Regions from separate parts of the Exiguobacterium sp. s16 genome, predicted to be linked through region 3. Evidence: predicted binding sites of a transcription regulator. Region 3 holds the regulator's gene; each other region holds the start of a gene.
What was found. The regulator Rex, encoded in region 3, represses fermentation and respiration genes when NADH is low (regulators of the CRP and FNR family bind a similar motif). The targets are predictions, from matches to a motif close to TTGTGAAATATTTCACAA.
Positions count from the first base shown of each region.

Region 1: a site for Rex is predicted at 4,264-4,281, ahead of KNP86_RS05205 (L-lactate dehydrogenase). Genes of this name have one in related genera too.
Region 2: a site for Rex is predicted at 2,939-2,956, ahead of adhE (bifunctional acetaldehyde-CoA/alcohol dehydrogenase). Genes of this name have one in related genera too.

Region 1 is NZ_JACSLM010000002.1:339,563-346,270, reverse strand. It holds gene KNP86_RS05225 (ROK family glucokinase) at 1-662, opposite strand, end outside; gene KNP86_RS05220 (YqgQ family protein) at 756-950, opposite strand; gene KNP86_RS05215 (M42 family metallopeptidase) at 947-1,969, opposite strand; gene KNP86_RS05210 (rhomboid family intramembrane serine protease) at 1,985-3,037, opposite strand; gene KNP86_RS05205 (L-lactate dehydrogenase) at 3,189-4,145, opposite strand; gene KNP86_RS05200 (DUF92 domain-containing protein) at 4,315-5,085, opposite strand; gene KNP86_RS05195 (5-formyltetrahydrofolate cyclo-ligase) at 5,064-5,618, opposite strand; gene rpmG (50S ribosomal protein L33) at 5,674-5,838, opposite strand; gene KNP86_RS05185 (1,4-alpha-glucan branching protein domain-containing protein) at 5,923-6,708, opposite strand, start outside.
Region 2 is NZ_JACSLM010000001.1:676,018-682,725, reverse strand. It holds gene KNP86_RS03535 (zinc-binding metallopeptidase family protein) at 1-67, opposite strand, end outside; gene adhE (bifunctional acetaldehyde-CoA/alcohol dehydrogenase) at 208-2,799, opposite strand; gene KNP86_RS03525 (MarR family winged helix-turn-helix transcriptional regulator) at 3,185-3,631, shown strand; gene KNP86_RS03520 (YebC/PmpR family DNA-binding transcriptional regulator) at 3,711-4,421, shown strand; gene KNP86_RS03515 (Na+/H+ antiporter family protein) at 4,570-5,889, shown strand; gene KNP86_RS03510 (glutamate synthase subunit beta) at 6,039-6,708, opposite strand, start outside.
Region 3 is NZ_JACSLM010000007.1:93,768-100,475, forward strand. It holds gene KNP86_RS12570 (hypothetical protein) at 1-2,099, opposite strand, end outside; gene tatC (twin-arginine translocase subunit TatC) at 2,240-3,028, opposite strand; gene KNP86_RS12580 (twin-arginine translocase TatA/TatE family subunit) at 3,032-3,250, opposite strand; gene KNP86_RS12585 (redox-sensing transcriptional repressor Rex) at 3,250-3,906, opposite strand; gene KNP86_RS12590 (ABC-F family ATP-binding cassette domain-containing protein) at 4,056-5,957, shown strand; gene KNP86_RS12595 (hypothetical protein) at 5,954-6,361, shown strand; gene KNP86_RS12600 (hypothetical protein) at 6,412-6,708, opposite strand, start outside.

The sequences.
Region 1 (6,708 bases), on a different contig from region 3:
AACACGTCACGTGCCGTCACTTCTTTCAACTCGTTCAACGACGTCGTCCGATTTTTTCGTTTTTGGAGCGCCAAGCGGGCGACACCTGTCGCCGAAGCGATCGTCTCGATGCAACCTTTGCGTCCGCAACCGCACATGACGGCTTTCGACTCGTCACGTTCAACAGTGATGTGACCAATCTCTCCAGCCATCCCTGCTGCCCCGTGGACGATGTTTCCATTCGTGATGACACCGCCACCGACGCCCGTGCCGAGTGTAATGGCAAGGAGTTCTGACGCGCCTTCACCGGCACCTTTCCACATCTCACCGAGTGCGGCGGCGTTCGCGTCGTTCTCTAGGACGGCCGGCAATCCCACGGCTTTCTCAAACTCGCTGACGAGCGCAAAGTTTTTCCAACCGATGTTCGGCGAGTATTCGACGACACCCTCGGAGAAGTTGATGAATCCAGGTGCCCCGATTCCCGCACCGGCGAACTCCTCTTTCGCTTTGCCCGATTTTTCTAGATAAGCCTCGAATGAAGCAGCGATATCAGTCGGAATATGTACCCCGTTTTCTCGAATGTCCGTCGTGATCTCCCATTTGTCAGAAATGATCCCGTTCATATCTAAGACGGCCATTTTCACCGTCGTCCCACCAATGTCGATTCCTAATAACCACTTCATCTGTTCCACTCCTCATCTCGATTAAATCGCTTTCATCCCATAGTTTACACTATTAAACCCCTAGTGCAAACCTTTGCACTAGGGGTTTTTCTGTCAATCTATTGAATTTTTCAATTCATGCGTCAAAATGATCTTGGCCGTGTCATACTCTCGTTGTTCAATCATCCCGCCGGCATGCAACTCGTCGAGTTCCATCATCATGAGGCCAATCTCGGCATCGCGTTCGCCGATATAAATGATCGTCCCGAATGATTTCAAGAATTGTTGGACATCATAAAAATTTCTCATCGTCCGTCTCCCATCGTCGTGAGCACGTAACGATAGAGCAGTTCCCGTGTCGCCTCGAGCGATTTTGTATGCGTCCGCTCATAGCTATGGCTCGACTCGATGCCTGGTCCGAGGAGTGCATGGCGTACATCGTAGCCGGCACTGATTGCTGCCGAGGCGTCGGATCCATAATACGGATAAATATCGACTTTATGGGCGATACCGTGTTCCCGGCACAACGCGGTGAACTGACGGCGTAATCCGAGATCGTACGGACCTGATGAATCTTTCGCGCAGATTGAAACCGTATATTCGTCCGAGTGCTGGCCGTCCCCGAGCGCCCCCATATCGACGGCGATATATTCGGTCACCGCCTCCGGGATCCCGGCGTTGCCCCCGAACCCGACCTCTTCATAGTTGGAGATCAAGTAATGGACCGGATGTGGCAAGTCGGCGCCGACGAGGTCTTTTGCCAAGTCGAGCAAAATGGCGACGGACGCCTTGTCGTCGAGGTGTCGAGATTTGATATAACCCGCGTTCGTCTGGCGAAAGCGTGGATCGAACGAGACAAAGTCCCCGACCTCGATGCCCAGGGCACGCACGTCTTCAGCCGAATGAACGTCAGCGTCCAGTCGTACCTCGATATTTGATGCCGTCCGTTCGGCACTGTTCGTGTCTTTATACACATGGACGCTTGATTGATGGATAAGAATCGTTCCTTCGACAGGTTCACCCGCCTCCGCATGGACCAAACAGTTCTCCCCTTCAATGGCGGTCCAGGCGTAGCCGCCGACTTGTGTCAACCGTAGACGGCCACTCGGCAAAATCTCTTTCACCATCGCCCCGAGCGTGTCGACGTGAGCCGTCAACAGGCGCGCCCGATCCGATTTCCCGTCAAACGTCGCCAGGAGCGCTCCTTTATTCAAGCGTTTCGTGGCGACGCCGAGATTCGTGAGTTCTTGCTCCACGAAGCCGATCGCCTCATCCGTCATGCCGGACGGACTCGGAATTTCAACCAGTTGCTTCAACGTATTAATCATATCCTTACTCCTTTGTCATCGATTATAGCCGAACCAGAATAACGCTCCAGATGCCACGAGTACGATCACCGCAAACAACAGGCGGCGCTTCTTCGTATGCTCATCCGGCAAGCCGACCACTCCCGCCATCAGAAAACCCCCGACCAGCCCCCCCGCATGTGCGGAATGGTCCAAACTAGCGCCAAGGACGAAAGCGAGTCCTACGTTTAATCCTAACATAATAAACAGCGGCGGACCGAGCGTCTTCATAAATAAGGAACGGTCTCGGAGGCCAAAATAGAGGAGTGCCCCGACGAGCCCGAACAGCGCCCCCGATGCCCCGGCCGATATGGCTTCGCTGAACGCGTAAGAGGCGACTGTGGCGATGACGCCGGCTAACAAATAAATGGTGACGAAGCGTGACGAACCGTACATCCGTTCAACGAGCGGACCGAGCGACCAAAGCGCGAACATATTGATTGCGAAATGGAACCAGCCGATATGGAGAAACATCGGTGTGACCAGGCGCCACCACTCCCCTTCGTCGATGAGTGGATTCACTTTCGCCCCGAAGCGGATGAGCGTATTCGGGTCGAGCGTCGACCCGATCGATTCGGCGAACCACATGACAAGAAACGTCACGAACATGAGTCCATAGACGAATTGTGGTTTCCCGAAGGAGAACCGTTGCTTTAGTTCGTTCTTCCGTTGTTGATCGAGCGCGACGGCCCGTGGTCGGTACGACTCTTCTGTTTGCCCACACGGTCTCATGCCGAGCTTCACTTTCGCCGCAATCGGGAACGTGAGGGACGATAGGCGCTCCTCATCGACAAGCGGATCGCCGTAAATGTGGACGTGTAACTTCTCACGACCGATGCGGGCCAATCGAAACGAGTTCATGACCGCCTCGACGTCCATGCCGACATGGTTCGCCCAGGCTTTGTCCGTCCGTATGTAGAGGTGATAGACGTCCCCCGCTTTCGTGTCGAACAATAAAAGTGCCCGCGACGGCTCTAAGATGCCCTCGATGCGCCCTCCCGATTCGACCGCACGATATACGTCTTCCCAAAAACAAGCTGGCTCTGACATCGATGGTCACCTCCTTCTATACTTTTATTTTAAAGGAAATTATAGCTGGCGACAAAAGAGAGCCTCTATGCAACGTGTCGAGAAGAGCGGATGACAAAAAAACCGTAGCGGCGTTAGGCGGCTACGGTGATGAGCGAAGGATTGCTCGGTTTTATAAGACAGGTTGCATCGTTTTCAAGAGCACTTCTGCCGAATGATGCATCTTTTGTTTTTCTTCTTCTGATAACTCGATTTCCACGACTTGACGGACACCTTGACGGTTGATGATCGCTGGTACCCCGATGTGGATGTCGTTCAAACCGTACTCACCGTCCAAGTGCGCGCCGACCGTCAATAACGTGTTCTCGTTGCGAAGCACGGCTTTGACAAGACGAAGGAGACCAAGACCGATGGCGTAGTACGTCGCCCCTTTACGTTCGATGATATGGTAGGCTGCGTCACGAACGTTGACGTAGATATCTTCGAGGTCTTCCCATGTGTACTCGTCATTCTCTTCAAGCAACTGTTCGACCGATTTTCCGTAAATACGGGCGTTGCTCCATGCCGCGAACTCTGTGTCGCCATGCTCGCCCATAATGTAAGCGTGGCAGTTACGTGGATCGACGTTGAAGTAATCACCGAGCATGTAGCGAAGACGTGACGTATCGAGTACCGTTCCTGAACCGAACACCCGATGCTTCGGTAATCCTGAATATTTCCAAGCCAAGTGGGTCATGATGTCGACCGGGTTTGAGGCGATGATGATGATGCCATCAAAACCAGATGCCATGATGTCCCCAATCATCGACTTCATGATTTTGGCGTTCTTTTCGACGAGGTCGAGACGTGTTTCACCTGGTTTTTGCGGTGCGCCGGCAGTGATGACGACGATATCTGCTGCACCACAGTCTGTGTAGTCTCCTGCCCAGACGCGCATCGGTGAAGAGGCGAACGAGACACCGTGATTCAAGTCCATTGCTTCCCCTTCAGCTTTCGATTTGTTGATATCGATGATCACAAGTTCCTCACAGAGACTAGCTGTCGTCAATTGGTAAGCAAAGCTGGCACCGACCGCTCCGGCCCCGACGAGCGCGACGCGTGTTACTTTAGCATGATTTAATGTTTCCATATTGATTCTCCACCCTTCGAACAATCTGTTTCATGTTTTTGTTTTGTCTGTTACATAAAGATTGTAACATCATTCACAAACACTCACTACAAGGGAAACCGTTTTCAGTTTGGCAATATTGTGACAATATTCACATTCATTTGAAACATCTTCACTGACTGTACTACCCTCATCGCAGCAAGAGGAAACTAATCGCCGCCGCCGAGGCGATCGCCAAAAAGTTGACGGCGTCATTGCCGAGAAAGCGCCAGCCTGAAACGTAAGTCGTCGGCTCGTGATGATGGACTTTCTTCTCGGTCAGCTTACCGCATACACGACAACGAAACTTGCGTTGAACCGTCGCCCCAAGGAGAGTGTCGACAACGCTTCCGGTCAACCCGAGAGCAATCAACAAGCCGGCGAACCGTAAGCTGATATCGATAAATGGCAACGAAGCGACGATAATGACCGTTGCCCCCGCGACCGACATGAACGTCCCGAACGGAGACACCCCGCCACTCGTTCCCGGTTCCACTTCGCGGAACGTCAAAATGGAGCGCGGTTTTTGTTTGGCGAGCACCCCGAACTCAGAGCCCCAAGTGTCGCTCGTCGCCGCCGCAATCGAAGCGATGTACGCGAATAACCAGGCATCGTTCGGTGTAAGCAACATACCGAGCGCCGTCGCCATCCCGATACCACCGTTGGCGAGCACTTGAACGAAGTCACGAGGTCCCGATTTTTCAACGATTTCATCGACAGGCTCTTTGTCGCGGGAACGGTATTTCGAGGCGAGCGATGACGTCGAAAAGAAGACACCGAGCAAATAGAGCCCGAACCAACCAAATCCGTACCCAATGACTGTACCCGTCACGACCGTCAAGACAGCCCCAGAACGGGTCAGTGAGCGCAGACGATAGCCGGCGAAGGCTACCAGACAAGTTACGAGAAAGATGGCGAGCATAGAATCGTTTCCCTTTCCGTCACGATAAATTCGACAGGAATGTCGTGTGGCTCGACCGGGATTTCATCGAGCAGTTGGACGTCATAGGCCAACGAGATGGTGACACCTTCATACGTCGCTAAAAAACGGTCGTAATACCCCCCACCCCAGCCGATCCGATACCCGGATCGGTCAAAGACACGTCCCGGCACGATACAGACGTCAATCGTCCGCGTCGTCGCGACCGTCGTCGGCTCTAAAATACCCATGACGCCCGGCTCAAGGTCTTCGAATGAATGAATTTCATGGAACGTAAGTCCCTGTTTTGTAACTTTCGGCACGAACACCGATTTTCCTGCCTGCCAAGCTAAGCGAATGAGTGGCAACGTATCAATCTCTAAATCGAGGGCGAGCGTGACGGCCACCGTATCCGCCTCTCGCCACGCCTTCAGTTCGGTCAATGTATGTATGATGACGCGGTCCCGGTCCGGTCGGTCGTCGAGTTCACGGATTTGACGATGTACATTTTGCCGGAGTAGTTTCTTTTCAATCACTTCAATTCCCCCTTGTTCAAAAAAAAGGCCGCCACATGAGTGACGGCCAGTCTCATTATTTCACTTCGCGGTAAAGCGTGTGACGACGGAGACGTGGGTTGTATTTGCGCAATTCGAGGCGCTCTGGGTTGTTACGTTTGTTTTTCTTCGTGATGTACGTGCGATCGCCTGTTTCTGTGCAAGCTAGTGTGATTTTAACGCGCATTTCTTTCACTCCCATCTTACTGATGTTGTATCAAGTGCTTTTGCTTTACAGTCTAAGCATACTCAATTATCCTACCAAGTTTTATTTGAAAAAGCAAGGTTATTTCGTGTTCTTTTTCAAACGTTTCTGCCCGTATGGCGAAGCATCGAGCGGCAGGCAGGTTTTTACGTTATCGCCAATCGGATAGCGCATTCCGACTTCCTCGGTCGACAGTTGTTCGCAAATAAAGACCGTATCGGCTTCAGCGAGGATGCTGCTCTCGATTCGATGGATTGCGTCGAACAGTCCGCCGTGTCCATGCGGATTGCGAGTCGTTTCAAATGACAACATAGTTGAGTATAACGGAACTTGTAGTGCTTTCGCAAGTGAACGTGCCGCTGTAATCGTCATCCAATCGAATTGATGGATCGCTTTGAAGGTGACTTTCGAGACAAGCTCATGTGCAAGTTTGACGTAGGCCACGTTTTGAGCCGCAACTTGGTTCATCACATGCTCCAAGAACGGGCTCGTCAGGCGAACGCGGTACACGTGAACACGGTTGTGGCGTTCATATTCCGGCAACCCTTCTTTGAACGGTGTCAAGACGTACACTGTCTCCCCGTCCGCTGCTCGTGCCTCGACCTCGTCGATGACGCGACGACCGAGGTCCCCGACGACGTTGCCTGTATATTCAGGCGTCAAGACGAGGATCGCCTCGTCCTCTTGGCCACGCTCCGTAGTCACATAATAGTCGTGTGGCGACAAGAACGTGTCGATGTCGATGTCCACATCGTCAAGGAACGGATACGCGCGATAATGTTCAGCGAGCAACTCGTCCGATAGCTTGTCTTGATAAAGTGCCGTCTCGAGTTCGGCGAACAATCGCGTATGCTCGCGGAACCGTTC
Region 2 (6,708 bases), on a different contig from region 3:
CCGAGGCCGGATTGAAATAAAGAAAAATAGTAAATAGTGCCGACAGTAGGCTGTACATAATGGTCATCTACGTATCTCCATAAAAAAAACTCACCAATAAATGGTTGTATTATCCTATTATATTAAGTGATCTGACAATTGTATATTTATTTTTCAAGAAAAAACGGCCTCCCTCTTAGGAGGGAAACCGTTTAGATATTGTAAGACTTATACGCCTTCGTAAGCAGCGTACATGATTTCTTTCAATTCTTCGACGAGCGGCATTTTCGGGTTAGCCGTCGTACATTGGTCTTCGAACGCGTCGACTGCCATCTTGTCGATTTTCGCGTCGAGGTCCGCTTTCTTGATGCCTTGGGCTTTGAACGAGAGCTTGATGTTCAAGCGCTGACCGAGCTCGATGATCGCTTGGATGAGCGACTCGACGCCTTCTTCCGTCGTGCTGGCTGGAAGTCCGAGGTAGCGCGCGATTTCAGCGTAACGCTCGTCGGCGATGAATGACTCATATTTCGGGAACGCCGCGAGTTTCGATGGGCGTGTCGCGTTATAGCGGATGACGTGCGGCATAAGGATCGCGTTCGTCCGTCCGTGTGGGACATGGAACTCGCCACCGATTTTGTGTGCGATCGAGTGGTTGATACCGAGGAACGCGTTCGCGAACGCCATACCAGCCATTGTCGATGCGTTGTGGACTTTCTGACGCGCTTCGGCGTCACTGCCGTTCTCATACGCTTTCGGGAGGTAATCGAAGATCATCTTCATCGAACGAAGCGCGAGTCCATCCGTATAGTCGTTTGCCATGACCGAAACGTAAGCTTCGATGGCGTGTGTCAACACGTCCATACCTGTATCAGCCGTGATTGAAGCTGGGACCGTCATGACGAACTCAGGGTCGACGATGGCGACGTCCGGTGTGATCGCATAGTCAGCGATCGGGTATTTGACGTTGCGTTTCTTATCTGTGATGACCGTGAACGGTGTCACTTCAGAACCCGTACCTGATGTTGTCGGGATGGCGACGAACATCGACTTGTTGCCGAGTGTCGGGAACTTGTACGTCCGCTTGCGGATATCCATGAATTTTTGGCGAAGGTTCGAGAACTTCTCTTCAGGGCGTTCGTAGAAGAGCCACATCCCTTTCGCGGCATCCATCGGTGATCCACCACCGAGTGCGATAATCATGTCTGGTTGGAAGTGACGCATTGCTTCGGCACCACGCATGACCGTCTCGACCGATGGGTCTGGCTCGACTTGGTCGAAGATGCGGTACTCGACACCAGCCGGCAAGTTTTTGACGACTTTATCGGCAAATCCGAGTTTGACCATCATTTCATCTGTAACGATCATCGCCCGTTTTTTTGATGTGAGCGATTGAAGGTATTGGACCGAGTTTTTCTCAAAGTAAATCTTTTCAGGGACTTTAAACCATTGCATATTCACGCGACGTCTCGCCACCTTTTTCACGTTGAGTAGATGTTTCGCCGTCACGTTCTCAGAGACGGAGTTTTTACCGTACGACCCACAACCGAGTGTGAGTGATGGTGTCATTTCGTTATAGAGGTCACCGATCCCGCCGTGTGCCGTTGGCGAGTTGACGATGATGCGGCAAGCTTTCATCCGGAGTCCGAATGCGAGGATGGCGTCGTCGTCTGTCGAGTGGATGGCTGCCGTATGACCGAGACCACCGATTTCAAGCATCTTCTCAGCGATGGCGAAACCTTCTTCACGCGATTGGACTTTGTAGGCTCCGAGTACTGGGCTAAGTTTCTCGTGTGAGAGCAATTCTGTCGCGCCGACCGTCTCGAGTTCGGCAATCAAGATTTTCGTGTCGGCCGGAACACTAAGTCCAGCTTTCTCGGCGATCCAGGCTGCAGGCTTCCCGACGATTTCAGGGTTTACCGCACAAGAGTCTGTTTTAATGACGAGTGTCTCGAGTTTTGCTTTCTCTTCTGGTGAGCAGAAGTAGCAACCGAGCGCCGTCATTTCGGCTTTCACTTCTTCGTAAACTTCTTGGTCGACGATGATCGCTTGTTCAGATGCACAGATCATCCCGTTATCGAACGTTTTCGACAAGATGACGTCCGAGATGGCACGTTTTACTTTTGCTGTCTTGTCGATGTAGGCTGGAACGTTACCAGGACCGACACCGAGGGCCGGTTTACCAGTTGAATAGGCTGATTTGACCATCGCCGCACCGCCTGTTGCGAGGACCATGGCGACTCCTGGGTGGTTCATAAGCGCTTTCGTCGCGTCGAGTGACGGTTTTTCAACCCATTGAATCAAATGTTCCGGTGCGCCGGCTTCGATGGCTGCGTCACGAAGGATGCGGGCCGCTTCACTTGAACACTGTTGTGCCGACGGGTGGAAGCCGAAGATGATCGGGTTACGTGTTTTGATGGCGATGATTGCTTTGAACATCGTCGTTGATGTCGGGTTCGTGACCGGTGTTACCCCGGCGACGACACCGACTGGTTCCGCGATGTACGTGATGCCGTTTTGCTCATCGTCTTCGATGACGCCGACCGTCTTCTCACCACGGAGTGAGTTATAAATATATTCTGTCGCAAAGATGTTTTTGATCATCTTATCTTCAAACACACCGCGACCAGTTTCTTCATATGCATGTTTCGCGAGTGCGACGTGTTGTTCGAGACCGGCTAGCGCCATCGCCTGAACGATCGCATCGATTTTCTCTTGATCAAACGTCATTAACGTGTCGAGCGCTGTATGTGCTCGTGTGACGAGCGTGTCGACCATCTGTTCTGCTGATGTTTCCACTACTGCTTTCTCTTTAACTGCCATGTTGGGTTCCTCCTCATGAATGAGAGCTTATACTGCTGACTTGATGGAGAGCACGGGGCGATCAGTGGTTTGATAAGAGTTTGTGCTTTCCTTCACATTCATAGAATACAACGTTTCCAACAATTTGTGCGTGACAACAATGTGAACTCTTTCACAATATTTTTTTGAAGAATGAGGATAGGTCTTGCTTTTTGATAGGACGCTCAGTAAAATCGTATGCGTTTTCATGAAAAGATGAAGTCTAACAAATGTAAACGCTTACATATATTGTGACGCCTGTTTGTCTGATGTGCTGTGCAATTTGTCACGCAACAAGGATTGGTCGTCTACCCCGCCCTCGGTCGTGTATAATGAAGAAAGAACCTAATTAGGAAGTGACATGACTATGCCGAGACAAGACGCAGCCGATCAGTTCGTAAAACTGATCCCATTAATCCGCAGGAAGTTGTTACGCCGTTCCGACCTCCCGCAAATCCCAAACTTGAACTTTTCCCACTTTCATCTCCTCATGTTGATTGAGGATGAAGGTGCCGTGACGAACGGACACATCAGCGAGACGCTATCGATCGCCCCGCCGAACGTGACGCCGCTCATCACGAAGCTCGTCGATGAGGGCTACATCACCCGCGTGCCGGACGAGCGTGACCGCCGTGTCATCTGGAACCAGTTGACCGACAAAGGTGAGCTCGTTCTTCGCGAGCGTCGCGACTCGTTTCGACGCTTGTTCGAGGACCGCCTCGCTTTTTTAGACGAGGAAGAGACGGATCGATTGATCGACAGCCTGAAGACGTTGACGGAGATCGTCGAGAAGATGGATAAGAGCGAGGGATGATTTTTACTCGTCAATATCCACGTCTTCTTATATAATCGAGGATGAATCAATCGAACAATGGAAAGAGAGATGACATGTAATGGGTCGTAAATGGAACAACATTAAAGAGAAAAAGGCGTCAAAAGACGCCAATACGAGTCGCATTTATGCGAAGTTCGGCCGTGAAATCTACGTAGCCGCCCGCCAAGGGGAACCAGATCCAGAATCAAACCAAGCGCTCAAATTCGTCGTTGAACGGGCGAAGACATACAACGTCCCACGCGCCATCATCGACCGCGCCATCGACAAAGCGAAAGGCGGCGACGAAGAGAACTTCGATGAACTCCGCTATGAAGGGTTCGGACCGAACGGCTCGATGCTCATCGTCGACACGCTCACGAACAACGTCAACCGGACGGCGTCTGAAGTCCGCGCCGCTTTCGGCAAAAACGGCGGCAACATGGGTGTCAGCGGGTCGGTCGCTTACATGTTCGACGCGACGGCCGTCATCGGTGTCAGTGGCATGAGCGCCGACGACGTACTCGAACTCATGATGGAGCACGATCTTGACGTTCGCGATGTCATCGAAGAAGATGAGACGATTATCGTCTATGCGGAACCAGAAGCGTTCCATGCCGTCCAGACTGCTTTCAAAGCTGCAGGCATCGAGACGTTTGAAGTCGCCGAGTTGACGATGTTGCCACAAAACGAGATCACCCTCGACGACGAGTCGAAAGAACAGTTCGAAAAACTGCTCGACGTCCTCGAAGATCTTGAAGACGTGCGCCAGGTGTACCATAACGTTGAATGATCATGAACGAGCGATAACTTTTCGGAGTTATCGCTTTTTTTGAACAATCGATTTGACAACCCGAAAAACGTATGTTAAATTTCAAAAGTCTTTATCATATTAAAGTGATAACAAGAGAAAGAGTTTTGAAAGAAAGGTGTTGGAATTGATGAATGCTGTCTTATTAGCTGTTATCGTATTATTCGCTCTTGCGATCAGTCGAGTTCACATCGTCTTATCGCTCATCCTTGCCGCGGTCGTCGGTGGTCTGGTCGGAGGTCTCGGGTTTAATGAGACGTTGACCGCCTTCAGTGACGGGCTCGGCGGAGGTGCGACAATCGCCCTCAGTTACGCGTTGCTCGGCGCATTTGCCGTCGGTCTATCAAAAACAGGGCTCCCAGACGTCCTGGCTGAAAAGTTAATCAGCATGTCAGGCCGCGACGTCACAGGCAAAAGTGTGACCCGGGTCAAGGCATTGTTGCTATCGTTCCTCTTATTACTAGCAATCAGTTCGCAGAACGCATTACCGATTCACATCGCGTTCATCCCGATCGTCATCCCGCCGCTCCTCGTGCTCTTTAACGAGTTGAAGCTCGACCGCCGGCTCGTGGCGACGATCCTCACGTTCGGTCTCGTCACGCCGTATATGTTACTTCCGGTCGGATTCGGCGGCATTTACTTGAATGAGATTTTGCTACCAAACGTGGAAACGAACGGCATGGCCGTCGGTGATGTCAATATTGTCAGCATCATGGCCATCCCAGCCCTCGGGATGCTCGTCGGTCTCGTCACCGCCTTCTTCCACTACCGGAAGCCGCGGACGTACGATACGATTCAACTCGGGCCTACTGATTACGAAATTCGGACGTTGAGCCCGCTCAAAATCTGGCTCACAGCTGCCGTCGTCCTCGTCGTGCTCGTCGTTCAACTTCAGACCGAATCGATGATCGCATCGGCCGTCTCAGGACTCATCCTGTTGACGCTGCTTCGCCTCATCCCTTGGTCAGAGGCAGACGACATCTTCACGAGCGGGATGCGCATGATGGCTTTCATCGGCTTCGTCATGATTGCAGCGAGCGGTTTTGCCGCCGTCATCCGCGCGACCGGTGCCATCGATCCGCTCGTCAGTGGCGCAAGCGGCATCATGGGCGACTCACAATTTGTCGCCGCGCTCGTCATGCTCCTCGTCGGACTCGTGATCACGTTAGGAATCGGTTCGAGTTTCTCGACGATTCCAATCATCGCGGCCATCTTCGTCCCGCTTTGCATCCAATACGGTTTCTCGGTCGAGGCGACAATCGCCATCATCGGGACGGCCGGTGCACTCGGTGATGCTGGTAGCCCGGCAAGTGACTCGACACTCGGACCGACGAGCGGCTTGAACGCCGACGGTCAACACGACCACTTGCGTGAGACGGTGTGGCCGACGTTCCTCCACTACAACATTCCGCTCATCGTCTTCGGCTTGATCGCCGCCATGGTGTTGTAATCACTTCCGATTGCGCCGAGCGTAAATCGTGCCGAGCAAGACGAGCACGAGTAAAAACCAAACCCCGGTGTACATGAGGATTTCGATAATCATTTCTGACTCCTCCTAAATGTCCATGTAAAAAGGAGCGACGAATTCGTCGCTCCTTTTTATGATGAAGTTTTTAGCTGTTGTTGACAAGTGTTCAAGTATCCGTCGACGGTATCCGCGACCTCGCGACCTTCTCGGATTGCCCAAACAATCAAACTTTGTCCCCGTCTCGCATCCCCTGCAACAAACACACCCTCGACGTTCGACGTATAGTCATGGTTCGCCTCGATGCCGACTTTCCGGAGCTCTCGCTCCGGTCGTTCGAACCCGATGGCGACAAGGACGAGATCGGCTGGATACGTCTCGACCGAACCGTCGACGACGAAGAATGTCGCCTGTCCGTCCGGTTTGACGATTTTCTCCATCCGTTCCGTCTCAATCCCGACGACCTGATCCCCTTGTTTGATGACCCGGTTCGAACGAATTAAATACGTACGCGGGTCACTTTCGAAGTGTTCGATTGCTTCCGCATAAGCGTAATCAGTCGACAACGTGTCCGGTTGAAGCGGCCATGGCCGCTCCGGCGCCCGGAACATGCCTTTCTCCGGGTGTTTCCCGAACTGCGTCACCGACTTGGCGCCTTGACGGATCGCCGTCGCCACGCAGTCCGCTCCCGTGTCTCCGCCACCGATGACGATGACGTCTTTCCCGTTCGCGTCGTATCGAGCGTCGAGCGATTTCCCGCCGAGCACCCGCGTCGATTCCGTCAAATAATCCATCGCCGGCTCG
Region 3 (6,708 bases):
CCCGGTTTGGCGGGGACGGTGTAACGTGTCGTCGATAGGCGTTTGGCCGAGACGAGTTTGTCATTTACATAGAAGCGCACTGTCGCCGTGCTCGTCTTTTTGATTGAGAGTGTCGCTTGTGTCTTCGTCATCAACGTGTCCGTCACACTGAGCGTCGGAGTGAACGCACGGACCGTCTTTGTGAGTTCATACGTCGCATCGCCGCTCGAACGTGTGACGAGAATGACATCCCCTTCTTTCAATGGGGTATCGAACGTGTACGGCATGACGCGTGTTGTCGCCACATGCGTACCGTTTCGATAGATGCGATAAGCCTGATCGGTACTCGATGTGATGTTGATGGATTTGTCATACATTAACGGTGTCCGAGTCCACGAAAAGACAGGCGGTTCCACTCTTGTCTCCACGGTTGTGAGCCGGAACGCTGAAGCGGGTGCTTCTTTTAATTTGAAGTAGACTTTTGTTCCGATGTCTACAGGCATCGTATTAAACTCTTTAATCGAAATGAGTCCGTCTTCATCTGCCTGCTCATTCGAAATTTCGTAGTATTTCCCACTGCGAATCAACACATCCACTGCGGCGTTCGGCGTCGTTTTCAATGTGACACCTGAAGTGACCGTTTTCGTCAGAACCGAGATACCATTTGATGAAGTATCGTCACTTTCTTTGACCGTCTGAAGTTCAATCGGATCGGCGTAAACACCTGACCCACTACCGATTTTCACAGTCACACGCGATCCAGGTGTGAACCACCGCGCCGGTTGCCACGTATAGCGCCCCGACTCATCCGATTGGACCGTCGCCGATTGATAGTTCAACAATGAATCCGATGAGTTCGATTGATACAAGTTTTTCGTCACACTGACAAACACCGGCGTGTTCGGTGCCGTCTTCCCGCTGATCGGGCCTAAGACACCGGTTGGCGGGTCGAGCGTGAGCGGCACATAGTTCGATGCCCATAAGTCTAACCGGCGCTCAAAATCGTTCCACTTAAAAATCATGTCATACGACTCATTCGTCTGTAACGTCAGTTTCCCTTGCTCCCAAACGAACGGGTCGTCTTGATAGGCTAAACGTGCCGTCAGCTCAGTCGCTGGAATCGGTAAGGCCGTACCATCGACGAGCGTGGCCGTTCCGTTGACGTCATATGGACGACCTACCTCATAGCGATTCGTCGTTTTCGGCACATTGACATTCAGTTGCCATGGTGCTTTCCATAAAGACTCCGGCGTGTACACTTCCGTCTTCTTCATACCAAAGACGTACCAAGGACCGTGTTGTCGAATGTCAGCATCATCAATCGGTGCCTCTTTCCACTCATTCGTGCTGACGTTATAACTGACATAGAATGTCGTATACATTTCTCGCGTCATGAAGTAGTAGGTGCCATCTTTCCACGTAAGATTACTTACGTTTGCTGCATCTTTCTCAATCCATCGTTTCGTCGCCAAATCGAAAATAAACATGTGCTCCGAGTCATCACTTTTGATCACGAACCATTGATTCGCTTCTTTCATGTGACGGGCCCACCTCACCTGTCCTGAATAGGAACTGATTGTCTCAAGCACCTCTCCTGTAACCGTCCGCTTCGTCACTTGACCGTCGGCGAACGCGAGGACGTTCCCATCATCGAGCAGACTGTATACCTGATCGCTGCCTTTCGTGAGCGATCCGAGAATATCACCTGACATCGATGTGATGATATACTTTTCGTCATCAGCCCATAACATCATTCCTGTTGTTACATTCGTTGAGACGAGTCGATTCTCACTTCCTGCTTCGATTGGGAATGTCGTCGCTTCATTCGTACGTATATCCCACATCACCCACTCCGGCCATCCTTTTAACATAAATCGGCCGTCTCCGATGGCATACATATTATAAGCAGCAGACACGCGAATCGGTAACGTATATTCCTCACCGGTCTGAATGTGAACAAGCGTCTCCGGATCTCCCGAACGCCACACATACCCACTATCTCCTACGACTTCTCCTGCCGGAATGATTTCCGGTTTGGCATAGTCCTCTGCTCGGACTTCAACTCCCGGTGCTACCATCATGACGAGCACCACGAGCATGCTCCATAACCACTTGTTCATTACTCTCCTCATTTCTGTTTATGAATGCATAACTTTCAAAAATAATCCATTTTTTGATTTAACCCTCCTAATTTTAAGTTGTTTTTTCAAAATTGAATAGCCCTAAAATCAAAAAAACACCACGTCGCATGACATGGTGTTTACTTCTCATTCATTTGTTTCATCAAATCCATCTGTTCTTTCACCATCGCCTCTTTCTCACGTCGGAGCACACCCCGGTACGTGATGCGGGAAATCGATAAACTGATCTCATACAAGAAGAAGAGCGGCAGTGACACCATGAGGTGCGACGTCAAATCCGGCGGCGTAATGAATGCCGCGACGACGAACAAGGCGAAGTAGGCGTACTTCCGGATCGATGACAGGAAGTACGGTGTCACGACACCGATGCGCGTCAAGAACATCGTCACGACCGGCAACTGGAACAACAGTCCGAATGGGATGGTCAGTTGCAGCAAGAACGTGAAGTAGTTCGACGCCCCGATGATTTGCGTCAGACCAAGGTCTTGCCCGAGGTCCGTCGAAATATCGAGGACGAGCGGGAACAACCAATAGTAGGCAAACGCCAAACCGACGAGGAACAAGATAAAGATGATCGGAATATAAGCGAGCGTCGCTTTCCGCTCGTTCGGATGCAGACCAGGTGCGACAAACGCCCACAGTTGATACAGTAGAAACGGACCAGCCGCGACGAGCCCGATGACGAGCGCCAAGTTCAAGTAAATCATGAGCGGGTCCGCGACCCCAAAGGCGTTCAGTTCAAGGCCTCGTTCGACGAGGTCGGCCTGGAGATAGGCGAGCACATATTTGACACTCGGCAAAGCAATCAAAAAGAAGGCAAAGACGACAAATGCCGACAGCATCAGTCGTCTCCGCAGCTCTGTCAAGTGGTCGGACAGTGCCCGTTCTTGATCAGGTTGATGGCTCATCGCTTACTGCTCTTTCTTCTCAATTTCTTTCTTGTCTTTCTCGTCATGCTCGTTCATCATGCCACTCGTGGCGTTTTTGAACTCACGGAGCGTCTGTCCGGCGGCACGGCCGAACTCAGGCAATTTCTTCGGCCCGAAGATGATGAGCGCGATAATCGCGATGACAAACAGACTTGCTCCGCCTGGAATACCGACGACGAGTGACGATAATAGTAATTCCATTATTGATGGACCCCCTCAGCAGATGGATAGTGTTGCATAAAGTAAATGAGCGACTGGAGTTCGATCGACAAGTCGATATGATGGACGCGGACCGTATCCGGCACAGTGAGGCGAGCCGGTGTAAAGTTCAAGATGCCTTTGATGCCGAAGCGGACCAAGTCATCCGCGACAGGCTGTGCATAGGCAGACGGCACCGTCAAAATGGCGACGTCAATCTTGTTTTGCTTCATGATCTGTTCCATCTCATCGACGTGATGAATCGGGACACCGGACATCGTCGTGCCGACTTTTGTCTCGTCTGCGTCGAACCCGACGACGATATGTGTGTTATTGTTTTTAAGGAAGTTATAGTTGACGAAAGCTGTCCCGAGATGACCAACCCCGACCAAGGCGACGTTCGTAATCTCGTCCTGATTCAGTGTCTTACGGAAAAAGTCTAACAGATACTGTACGTTATAGCCATATCCCTTTTTACCGAGCGCACCGAAGTACGAGAAATCGCGACGGATCGTGGCCGAATCGACCTTGACCGCCTCACTCAGTTCAGCAGAAGAGACACGCTGTTTTCCTGATGAATGCAGGCTTTGGATAAACCGATAGTATAGTGGCAACCGTTTGGCTGTCGCTTGCGGAATCTTTGGTTCGTTTTGACTCAACGGAAAGAGCCTCCTTTTTACGACGCGTTTCAAACGAATCTAATTTCATACACCTTGATTGTAAACGAATTCACATAACCACTCAACGAATATACCTGAAAAGACTAAAAAATACAGTATACTAAATAGAGAGAAAGGGGTTTTTTCACTTGATCCTACTGCAAGTCAATAACTTATCGAAATCATTCGGCGTCGAGCCGATTTTAGAGAACGTCAAACTCGAAATCCAAGAAGGCGAACGCGTCGCCCTCGTCGGCCGGAATGGCGCCGGCAAGTCGACACTGCTCAAAGTCATCGCCGGGGAATATAACTATGACTCAGGCGACATCATGAAGCCAAAAGATGTGACAATCGGCTATCTCGCCCAAGATTCAGGACTTGAATCGAACGAGACGATTTGGAACGAGATGCTCACCGTCTTCACCGATTTAATTGAACAGGAAAAAACGCTCCGTCGCATGGAACAAGACATGGGATCTGAGCGCATCTTGAACGACCCGGCCGCCTATGAGCGCCTGCTGTCGTCTTATGATGAAGAACAGCATACGTTCAAAGACCGCGGCGGCTATCAATACGAGGCGACGATCCGCTCCGTCCTTCACGGGATGCGTTTCTATCCGGACGACTTCGAGCGCCGCATCGATACGCTCTCCGGCGGACAACGGACCCGCCTCGCCCTCGCGAAGATGCTCCTTCAAAGTCCAGACCTGCTCATCTTGGATGAGCCGACGAACCATTTGGACATCGAGACGCTCGGCTGGCTCGAGAAGTATTTGAGCGGTTATAAAGGCGCCGTCCTCATCGTCTCCCACGACCGTTATTTCCTCGACCGGGTCGTCTCGGTCGTCTATGAGCTGTCTCGCCACCGGAGCCGTCGCTTCGTCGGCAACTACACGAAGTACCTTGAACAGAAGGCCGCGATCTATGAGCAAGAGAAGAAGCAGTTCGAGTCCCAGCAAGAAGAAATCGCCAAGATGCAGGACTTCATCCAGCGTAACATCGCCCGGGCGACGACGACGAAGCGGGCCCAGAGCGTCCGCAAACGTCTCGAGAAAGTCGACCGGATGGAAGCGCCGGACGGTGACGAGCGCAGTGCCGTCCTCTCGTTCGCAATCAAACGCCAAAGCGGGAACGACGTGTTGAGCGGCAGCGACCTCGCCATCGGTTATGAGGAACCGATCGCCCAGCATCTCCGCTTCCAACTGCAGCGCGGTGAATCGGTCGCTCTCGTCGGTCCGAACGGGGTCGGTAAGTCGACGCTTTTGAAAGTGTTGACGAAACAACAGCCGGCGCTCACCGGTGACATCCGCTACGGTACCGGCGTCGAGATCGGCTATTACGATCAGGAGCAACAGAACTTGTCGGACGCCAACCGCGTCATCGACGAGATTTGGAACGACTGGCCGCTCATGCGCGAACAAGAAGTCCGCAGCCTGCTCGGTCAGTTCCTGTTCAGCGGTGACGACGTGATGAAGCGCGTCCATGAACTGTCGGGTGGAGAGCGGGCCCGCTTGACGCTCGCGAAACTGAAGCTCGAACAGCCGAACTTGCTCATCTTGGATGAGCCGACGAACCACTTGGACCTCGACTCGAAGATGATCCTCGAGAACGCCCTCGTCGACTACCCGGGCACGATCTTGTTCGTGTCGCACGACCGCTACTTCATCGACCGGCTCGCGACGCGCGTCTTGGAGATCACACCGAACGGCATCGACGAATACCTCGGCGATTACTCGTATTACGTCGAGAAGAAAGAAGAACTCGAAGAACTGGCCCGACTCGCTCGTGAAGAGACGAAACAAGTCATCGTCAAGAAACAGCGCGCCGACAAGGAACAGCAACGCGAGGAACGCCGGATGAAACAACGGATCGAGGAGATCGAGCTCACCATCGAGCAACACGAGGCCCGTATCGAAGAGATTGAGCAACTGTTGTGTGAACCGGACGTCTTCAACGACTTCGCTCGGGCACAGGAACTGTCGACCGAGTCCGATGCGACGAAAGAATCGATCACGGCACTGTATGCAGAATGGGAGGAGCTCCATTCATGATGCGATTCCGTGCGATGCGAATCGAGTGGATGCACGCCTTCCTGACTGGTCTCGCCTACATCGTGCCGACCGGGACGGAGTACGTATCCGAACTGATTCGTGGGGAACCGACCGTCGTCCCGTCGTTCCTGTTTTATTTCCTGCCGGTCGTCATCGGCTTCATCATCCAGACGTGGAGCGGGATTGTCATCAGCTTGTTGAGCGGTCTACTCATGAGCACGCTCTTTATCCGCCTCGTCGTCTGGCCGGTCGATGTGACCGTGCACAGCTTTTACACGCCCGGCTCGGTATGGGGCCACTTCTATCAGTCGACGCTCCTCATGTGGGTGCTCGCTTTGATCGTCTATGTCGTGAGCCGAGTGAATATGTGGTATAAACAAAAGAAACATCATCCAGAAGTATAAAAACAGGGAAGCCGCTCTCCATGATGGAGGTCAGCTTCCCTGTTTTACGTTTAGAAATAACGCAGCGGTTGGAACCCGCGCGTGTGGAAGTCAAGCTTGATGCCGTCTTCCGTGATGAAGAAGACGTACTCGTTCGTATCGACGTCACGGACGAACACTTTGTAGAATGTGAGCGCCTCTTCGTCGTTCGTCACATATTTTGCCTCATGCGTCGAGATGACTTGGGCGAACAGTTGCTCTTCGTCAAACTCGTTGACAATGTCCTCGAACTTCGCCGCCTCTTCTTCGGTCGCTTCTCGTCCCGGTGCGATTTGATAATACGCATCGCTCGCTTTCGGTTGAATGCC